4 regions of the Clostridium sp. CTA-5 genome follow, and region 3 is predicted to be linked to each of the others. Evidence: riboswitches for the same ligand, from Rfam matches in the RefSeq annotation. Region 3 holds a riboswitch; each other region holds the start of a gene.
What was found. A riboswitch is a leader RNA that binds a small molecule or an ion and turns the genes downstream of it on or off. The one in region 3 is predicted to bind thiamine pyrophosphate.
Positions count from the first base shown of each region.

Region 1: it holds a riboswitch for thiamine pyrophosphate, as region 3 does, so the genes downstream of both, ACYUET_RS04410 (HAD family hydrolase) here and ACYUET_RS00475 (thiamine-binding protein) in region 3, are expected to answer to the same signal.
Region 2: it holds a riboswitch for thiamine pyrophosphate, as region 3 does, so the genes downstream of both, thiT (energy-coupled thiamine transporter ThiT) here and ACYUET_RS00475 (thiamine-binding protein) in region 3, are expected to answer to the same signal.
Region 4: it holds a riboswitch for thiamine pyrophosphate, as region 3 does, so the genes downstream of both, thiW (energy coupling factor transporter S component ThiW) here and ACYUET_RS00475 (thiamine-binding protein) in region 3, are expected to answer to the same signal.

Region 1 is NZ_BAAAAT010000001.1:956,898-960,836, reverse strand. Features, by position in the region: gene ACYUET_RS04425 (hypothetical protein) at 110-670, shown strand; gene ACYUET_RS04420 (cytochrome b5 domain-containing protein) at 794-1,351, shown strand; gene ACYUET_RS04415 (GNAT family N-acetyltransferase) at 1,642-2,145, shown strand; TPP riboswitch at 2,293-2,391, shown strand; gene ACYUET_RS04410 (HAD family hydrolase) at 2,470-3,171, shown strand; gene ACYUET_RS04405 (hypothetical protein) at 3,313-3,717, shown strand.
Region 2 is NZ_BAAAAT010000008.1:105,806-109,744, forward strand. Features, by position in the region: gene ACYUET_RS14430 (hypothetical protein) at 1-326, shown strand, start outside; gene ACYUET_RS14435 (Mrp/NBP35 family ATP-binding protein) at 342-1,184, shown strand; gene ACYUET_RS14440 (ferredoxin) at 1,320-1,508, shown strand; gene thiT (energy-coupled thiamine transporter ThiT) at 1,564-2,238, opposite strand; TPP riboswitch at 2,353-2,452, opposite strand; gene ACYUET_RS14450 (hypothetical protein) at 2,474-2,680, opposite strand; gene ACYUET_RS14455 (PadR family transcriptional regulator) at 2,843-3,295, opposite strand; gene ACYUET_RS14460 (DegV family protein) at 3,297-3,939, opposite strand, start outside.
Region 3 is NZ_BAAAAT010000001.1:112,821-116,759, reverse strand. Features, by position in the region: gene ACYUET_RS00485 (ABC transporter substrate-binding protein) at 1-681, opposite strand, end outside; gene ACYUET_RS00480 (ABC transporter permease) at 736-1,500, opposite strand; gene ACYUET_RS00475 (thiamine-binding protein) at 1,472-1,762, opposite strand; TPP riboswitch at 2,100-2,208, opposite strand; gene ACYUET_RS00470 (TatD family hydrolase) at 2,500-3,237, opposite strand; gene ACYUET_RS00465 (DUF4886 domain-containing protein) at 3,310-3,939, opposite strand, start outside.
Region 4 is NZ_BAAAAT010000002.1:123,822-127,760, reverse strand. Features, by position in the region: gene ACYUET_RS05910 (FMN-binding protein) at 1-805, shown strand, start outside; TPP riboswitch at 900-1,010, shown strand; gene thiW (energy coupling factor transporter S component ThiW) at 1,475-1,993, shown strand; gene thiD (bifunctional hydroxymethylpyrimidine kinase/phosphomethylpyrimidine kinase) at 2,121-2,927, shown strand; gene thiC (phosphomethylpyrimidine synthase ThiC) at 3,313-3,939, shown strand, end outside.

The sequences.
Region 1 (3,939 bases), 840 kb from region 3:
TTTCTTTAATATAGAAGGTGTTTTTATTTTAATAAATTATTTATAGGATAATAATGTAATATAATTAATCTAGAAAATAATTTAAATGAAAATAAGAGGCACGTTAATTATGAAAAAAATTAGTGATTTTTTATTAAAAATAGCAACTATAAAAAATGTAATAATAACTATAACTATTACAGCAATATATACAATTTTTGTTTTTAACAAGTTAATAGCTAAGTTTGGACAAGTAACTAATGGTACTAAACTAATAGATATCTATGTTGGACTTAAAAGTGATGAAGCTTATAAAATTATTTCAAGTTATGGTGACAAAGGAATAGAGTATTATAATATTGTGCAATTAGGAGATGTTATTTTTCCTATTTTAGCGGGATTTACATTCTGTATAACAATAGCTTTATTAATAAAAAAATTATTTAATGGAGAAAAATTTAAATATTTATGCATTTTACCTTTATTTACTGTAACTCTATTTGATTATTTGGAAAACATAGGAGTTTTTATTATGCTAAGAAGATTTCCAAGTTCTTTAAATGGAATTACAGAATTAACAAGCTTTTTTAGTGCACTTAAATTTTTATCTTATGGAGTAAATTCAATAATTATAATAGTTTTAGTATCAATATACTTAAAAAGGTTAAAACCTATAATTAAAAATATTTAATATTAAGATTAAAATTATATTATAATAATATACGAAATATATGGAATTATTTTCATTAATAGTTATTTGCTTAGTAGTTTTATACTATATTAATTATAGATAAAAAATATTTAAGGAGTATATATGTCTGTATATTTTGATGTAGAAACTATTAGAGAGCTCATAAAAGATAATTATAGAGAACAAAGAGAATTTACATTAGAAGAATTAGCACAATACAATGGGAAAAATGGTAATCCTGCATATGTGGCAATAGAAGGTATAGTTTATGATGTGAGTGGAAAATCAGTTTGGGATAATGGAGAACATTTTGGTCTTACAGCAGGAAAAGATTTAACAGAACAATTTAAATCATGTCATGGAATGCCTAAATTTTTAAGTACTTTACCTAAAGTTGGAATACTTAAAAAAAATAATAGAATAAGTAGAAGTGAAATGAAAGATAAGTCTAAATTGACACCTGATGATTGGGTTAGATATATTACCCCATTAGTTAATCGGGAATTAGCAGAAGCTAAAGCAGGAATTAATCCTGAACATTTATACCAAGAATTTATTCTAGCAGGTGTGCTTGTGGGACTAGGAAAAGATCCACAAGAAGCTATTGAGCAGGTTGAAGAATGGGAAAAGACAGGAGTATCACAGCTTTTGGCGCAAAGTAAGATGAATAGATTTTATTAAAATTATCACTTAAGTTAATAAATACTTAAGAAAATAAAGATTTGTATTTTAAAAGTTCTGAGAGAATGTTATATTAATAATTGTTTTAATATACAAAAGAAACATTCTAGTAGGAACTTTAAAATATAGATTAAAGACACAATTATATTTATAATAAATATAATTATAAGAAAACAAATAATATCTTAATGAAAAGCTTATTTATTAAATTTGATTATTTAAATATAAATAATCAAAAAATTATAGAAATAAAGTTTAAGAATATAAAGATATTAAAAAAGGAGTATTAAATGGAATTTAGAAAATCAGTAGAATCAGATGCTAATAGTATAATTAATATTATTAAACAGGCACAAGAATATTTTAGTAAAAAGGGAATTAATCAGTGGCAAAATAACTATCCTAATATTGAAACAATAAGAAATGATATTTCTAATAAGAATAGTTATATTTTGATAAAAGATAATAATATTATTGGAACTGCAATGCTTTCCTTTGATGGAGAAAAGACTTATGAAAATATTTATGATGGAGAGTGGGTAAGTGATAATAAATATGCAGTTGTTCATAGAATTGCTATTGATAATAATTATAAAGGTTTAGGTATAGCAAAGTTAATTATAGAAAATATCGAAAAAATTTGTTTAAATAAAAATATACATAGTATCAGAATAGATACACATAAAGATAACATATCTATGCAAACAATGCTTAAGAAGAATGGATTTAAGTATTGTGGGATAATTTATTTAGAAGATAAAAGTGAGAGAATAGCTTTTGAAAAAATAATATAACTTAAAATAATAGTACATAAACAGTAGAAAGAAATCAATATTTTGTATTAGTGAAAAACGGGATATATAGAAATAGGGATATTACTATACATATTATATTATGAATGATATAATATATGCAGATATTGGAATAAAATTTAAATAGTGAATTATTTGCGGGGGGACTGTAAAAAGTTGAGAAGGATAAAACCTGACCCTTTGAACCTGTTAGCTAATACTGACGTAGGGAGCAAATCATCTACCGATGTATTTGATTTTAGTGCTTGCTATTATAAGTAAGCGCTTTTTTGTTATATAAAAATTTAAAAGGAGGATAAATTTTTAATGGGGGTTTTTACAAGTACAGCAGAAAAAAATTATAAGAGAGATATTATGAAAATAAACTTTAGAGCAGCAATTTTTGACTTGGATGGAACTTTACTAGATTCTATGGACATATGGGAGAAGATTGATATAGATTTTCTCTCAAAAAGGGGATTAAAAGTTCCGGATGGATATATAAATGAGATATGTGCTCGCAATTTTAAAGAAGCAGCTCAGTATACTATTAAATTATTTAATTTAGATGAAAAAGAAGAGGATATTATAAAAGAGTGGGAAAACATGGCGATACATGAATATAGTCATAATATTAAATTAAAACAGTATGCAAAAGAATATCTTTTACATTTAAAAGATAAAGGGATTAAGTTAGCAGTAGCTACAGGATTGCCACGAAAATTATATGAACCTGCTTTAAAAAATAATGGAATTTTCGAATTGTTTGACGTTTTTTGTTCTACAGATGAGATTGGCAGAGGTAAAGAATATCCAGATATTTTTCTATTAACAATCAAAAAATTAAATTTGTCTGCTGATAAATGTATTTTATTTGAAGATGTTTTACAAGGAATTGTTAATTCAAAAAAAGTTGGAATAACTGTTTATGGTATTTATGATAAGTATTCTGTTAAATATAGGAAAGAGATACTAGAAATAGCTGATGGGTATTTAAGTGATTTTACAAATGCACCTATTCCATATTAGTTGATTTTAATAGGAAAACATAACAGTAAATAATTCAAAGTAATAACAAAGTTAGAAATTTTACATAGTATAAAATTATTTTATTATCAAATAATATTAACTGCATATTAAAATTAATTGTACAAAAGAAAGGAGAAACTTATGAGACATAATAAAGTATTAGCGATTACACTACTATTTTTAATGTTTTTCAGTATGCCAGCTTTTGCTTTTGGTGAAAAAGAGAAAGATGTCCTTTTTATGGGTGAAGTTCAAGAAGTACAAAAGGTTGAAAAGGATAATATTTTAAGAGTGAGAGTTAAAGGATATATTAAAGGGGGTAAGGTTTATAAAGAAGAGGTTATTGGTATTGTTGGTGAAAACACAATGCTTATGCCCGATGAATGCTTTAATATGAAAAAGAATAATAAATATGAAAAAGTTAATCCTAAGGAACTTAAAATTGAAAAAGGCGATACTGTTTTTATGGTACTTAATGAAGCTATGACTAAATCTATTCCTCCTCAAGCAGGAGTAAAATTAATACAAATAACAAGTCAAAAATAGAATGAATTTTTACAAACTTTATTCAAAGTTAGGATTTAAAATTAAAAAATAGAACTCCTTTTGTTATATTAATTAACAATGGAGTTCTATTTTGTTTTTTAGATAAATTTAAAGAATAAACTGATTTAAAGTTTTAATAATATGATTATATAACTTTAATTTGGCATTATAGCTATTTGTCAACACAATATTATAAATATATAGAAATATAGATTAAAAGGA
Region 2 (3,939 bases), on a different contig from region 3:
ATCAATCTAATAATAAGATAGGAATAGATACATCAGGAGATATAGACTGTTTAAAGTATATGTTTTCAACAGATTTACAGAGCTTTGAAAAAAATATTAATAAGGTTTTGTCTAGTACTAGTTTAGTTAAAAATAATAGTGAAGATTTTGATACAATAATTAAAGTTAAGAACAGAGGATATAATAGTACAATTTTTAAAACTATGATAACTGTTGATAACAAAAAAGATAAATCTTTTAATACATATTATGTATCAGCAGAATACAACTTTAAAAATTGGGATATCAATATAGGAGAACCAAACAAAATGCCAGAAGATTGGTAAAAGGAGGATGAATCAATGGGGAGTTGTGATACTTGTCCAAGTAAAGGTACATGTGGATCTAGCGGAAGTGAATGTAATAGCACTTGCTCAAAGACATTACCTAGATATGGGAAAATTAAAAACATAATTGGAGTAATTAGTGGTAAAGGTGGAGTAGGTAAATCTACTGTTACAGGTATAATGGCGACTACTTTAGCGAAAAAAGGATATAAAGTTGGAGTGTTGGATGCTGATATTACAGGACCATCTATGCCAAGATTTTTTGGAATAAATGATAAAAGAGCAATGATAATACCATTAGAAAATGATATGGTTAGATTTGATCCAGTAGAAACAAATACTGGAATAAAGGTTATTTCTATGAATCTTTTAACAGCTGTTGAGGATCAACCAGTTATATGGAGAGGACCAGTTATAACAGGAGTATTAAACCAAATGTTTGTGGAAACTAACTGGGGAGAGTTGGATTATTTACTTATAGATATGCCACCTGGTACAGGTGATATAGCATTAACAGTAATGCAAGAATTCCCTGTCAGTGAAGTTGTAGTTGTTTCAACACCTCAAGACATGGTATCAATGATTGTAAAGAAATTAGTTATAATGGCTGAAAAGATTGGTATTAAGATTAAAGGTGTAGTTGAAAATATGGCATACATTAATTGTCCAGATTGTGATAAGAAAATAAGAGTATTTAGTAAGAAATCATCAGAGGAACATGCTGAATATTTAGGATTGCCATTAATAGGAGAATTACCTATTAATACTGATTTAACAGAAGCATTAGAAAATGGAAAAGCAGAAGAATATGTAAAAGATAATGATTTATATTCTTTAATATTTGAAGGACTATATTAAGTATATTCTAGACCAGTATTCGCATTTATTTTGCATTATACTGGTCTATTATTTTATTTCATGTATCATAATATACATAATTCAATCTCCTTAGGAAATACTATTAATGTAATTTTTAATGGAAGGGTGAGTTTATTGAAAGTTAAAGTGGATAAAGATACTTGCATAGGATGTGGATTATGTCCATCAATATGTCCTGAATGTTTTGATATGGAGGATGATGGAAAAGCTGGAACAATAGTTAATGATGTACCAAAAGATGCTGAAGATAGTGCAAAGGAAGCAGAAGTTAGTTGTCCAGTTAATGCTATTTTAGCAGAATAATATCTAAAAAAATTAGAACTATCATCATATTGATAGCTCTAATTTTTTAGCCATTTTATGTTGTTAAATGCTCATTGGAAACAGATATTATTCTACTTATAGGTAGTATGCTTATAATAACTAAACATATTAAACCCTCTATACCTATTATTGGGCCATTTATAGATAAAGAATATAAAGCTGGAGACACTCCTTCTGGAGCATAAGAACCGAAGAATGCAACACCAGAAATAAAATGACACATAAATCTAGTTAAAATAGCAAGAGTTACTCCAATGTATTTTTTATTTTTGAAAAATCCAGCTAGTCCTAAAGATAAAAAAGGTAATGGGAAATCAAATAAAACTTGTACAGGATGGAGTATATATGGATCCATTAAGAAAGTTATTATGCCATAAAGAAATCCAGTTAAAAACCCAATTTCAGGACCATACATAAAAGCAATTAGCAATATTGGAATCATACTACCGAATGTTATGCTTCCTCCTTGAGGAAAGTGATATATTCTAAGCATTTTTAATATAGTAGCTAGTGCTAATGCTATACCTATTCTAGCAATTAATTGAGGGGTAAAATTTATTTTTTTCACTTTGGCTAATACTATAAGAATGATAACGAATCCTATTAATGTAGCAATAGATAATGGATTTGAAAGAATGGTGTGTACATTTTTAGGCAAATTTTGATATAGATTAATGAATTGATTTGCCCAATCATTAAAAATTTTCATAAAAAAAACCTCCTTAATAGTGCTTAGGAGATTATTAACCAATTAAGTATAAAATCTATCGTTATTTATAAAATTTTAAATAACGTACCTTACTATTTAAAAAAGTAAGATTAATATATAAAGATTACACTTCCCTACGCCAGAATTAACTGGATCAGGTTTTAAGGGTTTATGAAATATCAAATCTCAGCACAAGGCTCCCCTAGCACATTCTAAATATATTCTAAAGATTGTCTTATAAATAGTCAACTAAGTTATATATGTTATATTTGTTGCTTTTATTAGCATGCGAGATATAGTTTGATGAAACCGTACTTAATTGAATTTTTTGTCCATTTTTTGTATTATCTGATATATTATTACATGGGACTATTGTATTAAAATCATTTAATCCAACTATAACATCTTCTTTAAATGTTGAATCTATAATAAAACCTTTCATTTTTAACACCATCCTTATAAATGTATTTTTTACTTTGATGTAAATAAATATACATAATTAAAAATGATTTTTATTTTATGAAAGAGTTATAATATAATTCAAATAAAAAAATAATAGACTAGTATATTTGCATACTTGAACTATTATTTTTTATTTATTAAATTAATAAATATCATTATATATTATTTTAAATACTTCTAATGATTCTTCAATTTTTGGTTTTAAAAGTTTTTTCTTATTTTCATATTCGACTTTACCTTTTGGAGTCAAATGATATATCTTTTGAAATTTTTTTTCAGGATCATCCCAGACACCTAATATTAATTGTTCTTTTTCTAATTTTTTAAGTAGAGGATATATACCTCCAGTACTTGGTATCCATTTACCATTAGTTCTTATACCTATTTGAGTTGATATTTCATTACCGTTAGTAGGCTTTAATGATAAAATATATAAAACATATATAGGCAATAAACCTTTAGTAAATACTTGACCGACAGCATCTTTTTCCTTTTTAACTTTTTTTAATTCAGAAACTTTATTTTTATATTCTTCATAAAGCCGCTTTTCTTCAGCACGTATATCTTTTATATTATAAAAGTCAAAATTAGACATTTTAATCTACCTTTTCAACAATAAATCCGAAAAGTCCTGGACCAGTATGTACTCCAAGGGCAGGGCCTATACTATAACCTAGTTGGCAGTCTACTACATTGTCTAAGCTTTTAATAGTTTCAAATAGAGATTTCGCATCTTCAATTGCATTTCCATCCATAATCCAAAATTTACACTTGTTATTTTCAGTATAAGATTTAGCTATTTTTAACAGTTTAGATAAAGCTTGTTTTTTGCCTCTAGCTTTAGAATAAGTTTGAAAACAGCCTTCTTTGTCTATTGTTATAACAGGTTTTAAATTTAAAACCTCTGCAATAGTTCCAGCAACTCTACCTATTCTACCACCTTTTTTTAGGTATTCTAATGTATCTATAGTAAAGAAAATATCTGTATTATCAGAAATGGTTGGAATTATGTTTATTATTTCATCGAAAGATTTGCCTTGTTCAATAAGTTTTGCAGTTTCAAGAACCACAACTCCTTCGGCCATACTTAATGATTTCGAATCATACACAAATGTAGTAATTTCATCAAAATTTTCACATGCTAATCTTATGGAATTATAAGTGCCAGAAAACTCACTTGATAAAGTTATTATAATAGCATGAGTATAACCATCTCTAACAGCTTCATCAAGAATGTTA
Region 3 (3,939 bases):
TATAATTGGAGTATAGTAGTTTAATGATTCATCTAATTCTCTAAGTGGTATATAATTTATATCAAAGTTTCTTTCCTTAGCTTCTATATTAGTCCATCCTTCAAAAACCCACTCAAAATCTATATTATTCTTTGTAGCTATAAAGAAATCTTCTGTACCTGCATCTACTTTCTTAAGTTTTGAAAAATCAGCTCCCCCTTTTTCCATTACAGTCTTTAAAATTGCTTCTTCACTAGGACTTCCCCATCCACCATATACTTTTCCTTCAAAATCTTTTACTGTTTTTATTCCCTTTTCTTTTGGTGATGCAAATCCTGATGTGTTATTTTGAATAATTGTAGCAATAGCTTTAACTGGTAATTGAATATCTGAAGTTCTAGCAAACGTTAAATCTTCTTGATAACTTATAGCAAAATCTGCTTTTCCAGCTGAAATTAATTGTAAAGCTGCACCTTCTGAGGGTTGAATGATTTCAACATCTAATCCTTGTTCCTTATAATATCCTTTCTCCTGAGCTACATAAATACCTGTATGATTTGTATTAGGTGTATAATCTAAAATTAACTTAACCTTTTGTAGACCTTCTTCCTTTGCACTCTTTTTAGTTGAATTGCATCCAACTAATCCAGTAGAAATTAATAATGCTGACATTGCTAATGCTAGTAATCTCCTCTTTTTCATAAATAGTCCTCCTTAAGTCTTAACTTATTTATTTTTACATGATTTAAATAATATCTAACCTTCTACTCTTTTCCATGGTGTAAATTTTCTTTCAATAAATGTAACTAAAATAAATATCCCCATACTAATTGCAACAATTACAATTATCGCTGCAAACATCTTATCTAATGCATATGAGCTTCTAGCTCTCGTCATATATACGCCAAGTCCTCTATCCCCTCCAAGCCATTCTCCAATTACCGCACCCATAATACTATAAGTTGCTGCAATTCTCATTCCAGAAAAAAAGCTTAGAATTCCATAAGGAAGTTTTAAGTGTAAAAACACCTTTAATTTTGATGCACCCATCAATTTAAAATGATTTATAAAATCGTTATCTACAGAATTTAATCCATCTGATATACTAATAACAATTGGGAAAAAGCATACTAATACTACAACTATTATTTTAGGTAAAGTTCCAAATCCAAACCAAATTATAAATAGTGGAGCTAATGCAATTATTGGTATGGTTTGTGATATCACAAATATCGGATAAAGAGTTCTTCTTATTAGTGGAATCATATCCATAAATATTGCTAAAATTAATGCTGATATTATAGCTAAAATAAATCCTACTATACCCTCATATATTGTAATTAATATATGAGGAAACATTATACTAAAATCGTTTATAAGAACCTTAATAATATCGCTTGGAGCTGGCATAATATATTTTTGAATTCCACCTAACAAAATAATTATTTCCCACAATATTAAAAGTCCAATAACAAAACTTAATGGTATTAACTTATCCCCTATATTTTTTAATCTTTTCATCAATTGTTACGCCCTCTTTTTTATAGTCAATCTTTACAATAGAAGCTACTCTAGATGCTCCCTCTTCTACACAAATTTCTTGTGCTCTTTTTACAATTTGAAGAAGAAAGTCTAACTCCCCTTCCATTGTTGTCTCCATCGGACCTACTTCATATTTTACCCCTGTTGATTGAATGTATTCTATAACCTTATCCACTACTGGATAGGTCATCTCATCTGGTACCTTTGGTATTACTTGTAAGCTCACATTACATACTGTCATATTAATCCTCCTAATTTTTAAACTATATTTTAAAACAAAATTATAATTTAAGTTATTTATTTTTTAATATAATTTCCTAAAGAATAAAAAAATCGCTAAGGCGACTGTGGAGCCGTCGATTTTTTTTACGCATCTGCCTTTTCGAACGTATGTGAGAAAAATCTGGCAGGCGAATATATTTTCTTTTTATTCTTTAGGTTTTATTTCTTAATCCTTAAGCAAAAATATAATCTAAGTTATTCACAGATTTAAAAAATATAATTTCCTAAAGAATAAAAAAAGCATAAAATCATCTAATCCAGACAATTTTATGCTTGTGGTTACTAATTTAATATTATACTTAAATAATACAGTCTCCCTACGTTGACATTATCCAAATCAGGTTATGGGTCGAAATTTCAAATAATTTCCTCTCAGATAGTTTACTAACTCCCCAGCTGTTATTATGTTATTATAAGTTAACTATATATTTTTTTTCCTATTGTGTCAATATAATTAATACTTTTTATTAATTAGTCTATACTATAATCTAATTAGGCGCCTGAAATAAAATAATAGCCTAAAGATAGTTTGTATATTCTATGTCAGACAAGAAAACAAACTCAGTTAATAGCGAGCTATTGGCTAAATTTGTTACTGCAGTATTACACAAAATAGACGAGTATACAGGTCTATTATTTTTTTCAATGTTACTTATATTTAAATAACTGCTAATACCTTAAAACATATCTTTTAATCTAAAGTTCTGTTAATCTAAAAAAATTCTTCTCTATAATTTTTGATAATTCTTCAATTGGAATTTTTTTTATTTTAGATACACTTTTCATAACATCAATTATTACTTTTGGATATCCATATTCTCCATTTACCCATTCTAAAGCTGTTGGTCCATCAGTTTCTACAAGTAATCTGTCTATTGGAATTTTAATTAACACTTCTTCTGTTAATTTTGAATATCCTATATCAACACTTATCGTAAAATAGCAACCTAATTTTATAAGATTATCTAAAGTTTCAAAATCACCACTATACCAATGAATAATTACATTACTATAATTATATTTTTTAAGAATATTGTAAATTTCTTTTTCTGCACCCTTTGTATGTATTGATATAATCTTATTCCTTTTAATACTTTCTTCCAATATAAAATTAAAAATTCTTCTCTGTGCCTTATAAGTTTTTTGGTCTTCTATCCAAAAAAAATCTAAACCTATTTCGCCAATCAAGTCACTTTCTTCAATATAAGGAACTAGATCTTTAAGTTTGCCCTGGTATTCATATGCCTTCCAAGGATGTATTCCAAAAGTTGCTTTAATATATTTGCTCTTTTTAGTATATTCTTTATTTTTTAAATAACTCTCTACGTCCATACCATTTGTAATAGTTAAAATTTTAAGATTATTAATTTCATCTATAGCATTCTCTATATTCTCTTTAAAAAAATCTAAATGAGTATGTGCATCAATATACATTGTTTTCTCCTAATAAGTTTTTTATTTTATAAACTTATTTACTATTATAACTAGTTTATTTATAAATTTCTATTAATTAAAAACAGTATCATTTGCTATTTTTTGTAACTTTAGTGCAGTATCTGAATCTAAATCAGCTGTATATTCAAGTCCAACTGGCGATTCATCATAAAGAGTTGCATATAAAGTACATGATGCTAAATATGTTCCATAAACACTAGGGTGCATTAAATCTTCTTCATCCCATAAATTAATTTCAGGATATTTTTCTGCACATCTCATAAATGCTATACCTGCTGGAGAAAGAAGTGAATCCAACTCTTTTGAAATAGAGAAATAACTATTAGCTATTTGTGTTTGCATTTCTTCTCTTGTTGTTTTTTGATTTATTCCAAATTCAGATAAATCATCTCCATTTTTATACGCCCATGTCATAAAAAATGCAGTTTGTCCATTTCCAGCTTTTATTAGTTTATCAAGTTTCCTTGATGCTGGATACATGCTATTATCAGCATCTACCGTTGGAATTCTGCTTTGCTCTTGTAAAACTACATAATCCCACTGATAATTTTCTAAAGCATCATACGCAATTGCTCCTACCTCATCTTTTTTATCTGCAAATAATTCTAAGCGATAACACCCTTCTGAAAGATCATAAATATTAGGACTAATACCTCCACTCTCTGAAAGTTTAGTAAACAT
Region 4 (3,939 bases), on a different contig from region 3:
TGGAGAAATAACTAATATATCTGGTGTTCTATCTACATTACTTATTGGATTTATACTTTTAATTTTAATTACAATAGGAGCAGCTTTTATTGAAAGATTTTTCTGTAGATATTTATGTCCATTAGGTGCTGTATTCTCAATATGTTCTAGGATTGGAATAGTAAAAATTAATAAGCCTAAAGAAGCATGTGGAAAGTGTAGAGCTTGTACACTTAAATGTTCAATGGGAATAAAACTTTATGAGATGGAGTCTGTTAAAGGCGGAGAATGTATAAATTGTTTAAAATGTACTGATGTATGTCCTAGAAGTAATGCCAATGTAAATATACTTGAAAAAGATTTAGATTCTAAAATGGCTAGTACTATAGCACTGGCAACGATGGTAGGAGTCTATGGAGCTACATCTTTTGCCGGAAGTCATTTAAATAATTCTAATTTAGATATAAATAATAAATCAGTTTCAGAAAATGAAAATAAAAATGGGGTTTCACAAAATAATAATGTGTCACAAAATCCCAATAAGGCTTCACAAGAATATAAAGATGGAACATATATAGGAACCGGAAAAGGATTCAAAGGAGGAACAACTAAAATTTCAGTTACAATACAGAGTGGGAAAATAGCCCAAATAGAAACTTTATCATATGGAGATACACCTAACTATTATGACAGAGCTTCGAAATCTATAATAAATAACATAGTTTCTAAACAGTCAACATCAGTAGATACAGTTTCAGGAGCTACTTATAGTTCTAAAGGGATTATTCAAGCGGTAACTAATGCTTTAAGTCAAGCAAAAGCTTAAAATTTATAATTAGTTCTATAGTAATAATATATTTATTACTTGACGGATAAGAATTAAAGGTATAAGCTTTAAATTGTAAAAGATAATTTAATAATTTTATAACTAGGGGAGCTAATATTTTAGCTGAGATTGGAAAGATTGATTTCCTGGACTCTTATAACCTGATTTGGTTAATACCAACGTAGGGAAGTACACTAAATAATGCGTAGTATATTTATGTAGCCCTTGGGCTACATTTTTTTTATTCCAAAATAAGTAATTAGTTAAAGTTATGTTTTAAAACTGTGTTGATATTGTAGTATAAAGCTCATGGACAGAGGAATTTACTTTAAGAACTCTAAAATAAAGCTTAGTCCAATTAATGCATGTTCCCAATCAAAGATTGCTGACAAGCAATTAATTGTACAAATCTTCATTAAGAGTTCTAAAAAGCAAATTCAAATGCTACTTCGCCCTTATACTAGAATATCAACATTCACTTAAAATATAGAATTAATTAAAAATTTAGTGCAGTTTCATTACGTTAGGCATATGAAAGTAAAATAATAGATCAAAGATGTGCAGTATATTTTGATGATGAAGTATGTAGCAAAATATAAAAGTATACTGGTTTATTATTTTTTTGAATGTACATTAAATAAAAAATGAAAGGAGGACTAAAAAAATATTATGAATGAAAAAAGTAAGACACAAAAAATTGCATTAAGTGGAATTTTGATAGCAATAGCAACTTTTTTCGGAACATTTTCAATTCCAATAGGAGTAGCAAAAATATCACCAATTCAACACTTTGTAAATGTAATTGGAGCAATAGTTTTAGGTCCAATTTATGCTTTAACAAATGCATTTATTGCATCATTAATAAGAAATATTTTAGGTACAGGTAGTTTATTAGCATTCCCAGGAAGTATGATAGGTGCATTTTTAGCAGGAGTTCTTTATAAAAAATTTAGGAAAAAATTCATAGCTGCAATTGGTGAAGTAATAGGTACAGGAATATTAGGTGCTTTAATAGCTTATCCAATAGCAGCGGTACTTTTAGGAAAAGAAGTAGCAGTATTTGTATATGTTATACCATTTACTTTTAGTTGTAGTGTAGGAGCAATTATTGCTTATGTATTTTTAAAAATTCCTGTCATAGAAAAATATTTAATGACTAATGAAAATATAAAATCACAAAGTATTTAGAAAAAAAGTTGTATTTTCAAATAATGTTTATATGTCAGTAAAAAATAAATTTTAATTACAGATGATCATTATACCTTATAAGAACAACATTTATTTAAAAGATAGATTAGAAAGAAGAGGAGAAAAAATGTTTAGAGCACTTACAATTGCAGGTTCTGATAGTTGTGGAGGAGCTGGTATTCAGGCAGACTTAAAAGCATTTTCAGCTAATGGAGTTTATGGCATGAGTGTTATAACAGCAATAACAGCTCAAAATACAATGGGTGTTTTTGGAATTCAAGATATAAGCCCAGAAATGATTAGATCACAAATGGATGTGATTTTTGAAGATATTAGAGTTGATGCCATAAAAATAGGAATGGTATCTAAAATTGAATCTATAAAAGCTATATCAAGTTCATTAAGAAAAAAGAAGAAACTACCATTAATTGTTTTAGATCCAGTTATGATTTCTAAAAGTGGATTTAATTTATTGTCAAAGGATGCTAAGGATACTTTAGTTAAAGAATTATTTCCATTGGCTACCCTAATAACACCTAATTTACCAGAAGCAGAAGAAATTTTAGGAATAAAAATAAAAACTCTAGAAGATATGAAAAAAGCATCAAAAAAGCTTAAGGAGTTTGGTCCAAAATATGTTCTTATTAAAGGTGGACATTTAAAAAATGAAGCAACAGATTTATTGTTTGATGGTGAAAATTTTATTTTTTTACCACAAGAAAGAATAAATGTAAAGCATACTCATGGAACAGGATGCACACTATCATCTACAATAGCTGCTAATTTGGCTAAAGGGATGACGATTGAGGAGGCAGTTAAAGAAGGTAAAAGATACACAACATGTGCAATAGAACATGGATTTGAACTTGGAAGAGGTGTTGGGCCTACTAATCATTTTTATGAACTTTATAAAAGAGCTGGAATAATAGAGTAACTTTTAAATTAATGCTATATTCTAAGGGAATGTTGATATTGTAGTATAAAGCTCATGAACAGAGGAATTTACTTTAAGAACTCTAAAATAAAGCTTAGTCCAATTAATGCGTGTTCCCAATCACAGATTGATGACAAGCAATTAATTGGACAAATCTTCATTAAGAGTTCTAAAAAGCAAATTCCAATGCCAGTTCGCCCTTATACTACAATATCAACACTGTTTTAAAATATAGCCTAAATTAAAGTAAAATTCAAGAATAAAAAAATCATTAAGAATGTGGATGTAGCAAATTTTTTCATAATATACCTTTTTGGATATCTGTGAGAAAAATATGCTAAACAAATATATTTTATAAATTTTAATATTAACGGAGGAATAGACGATGAATTATAAGACTCAAATGGAAGCAGCAAAAAAAGGGATAGTTACTAAAGAAATGAAGATGGTAGCTTCTAAGGAAAATATTTCAGAAGAAAAATTAATTAAACTTGTAGCAGAAGGAAAGATAGTTATACCAGCTAATGTTAATCATAAATCACTTAGTCCAGAGGGGATTGGAGACGGACTTAGAACTAAGGTAAACGTAAACTTAGGTATTTCAGGAGATTCAATTGATTACTGTAGAGAAATGGAAAAGGTAAAATTAGCAATTGATTTTGGTGCTGAAGCTATAATGGATTTAAGTAATTATGGAAAGACTCAAGAATTTAGAACAAAATTAATAGAAAAATCTCCAGCTATGATTGGTACAGTTCCAATGTATGATGCAGTTGGATATCTTGAAAAAGATCTTTTAGATATAAAAGCAGAAGATTTTCTTAATGTAGTTAGACAACATGCAAAACAAGGTGTAGATTTTGTAACTATTCACGCTGGAATTAATAAAAGAACAATTTCTTTATTTAAAGAAGATAAAAGAAGGATGAATATTGTATCTAGAGGCGGATCTTTATTATTTGCATGGATGGAAATGACAGGAAATGAAAATCCATTCTACGAATATTATGAT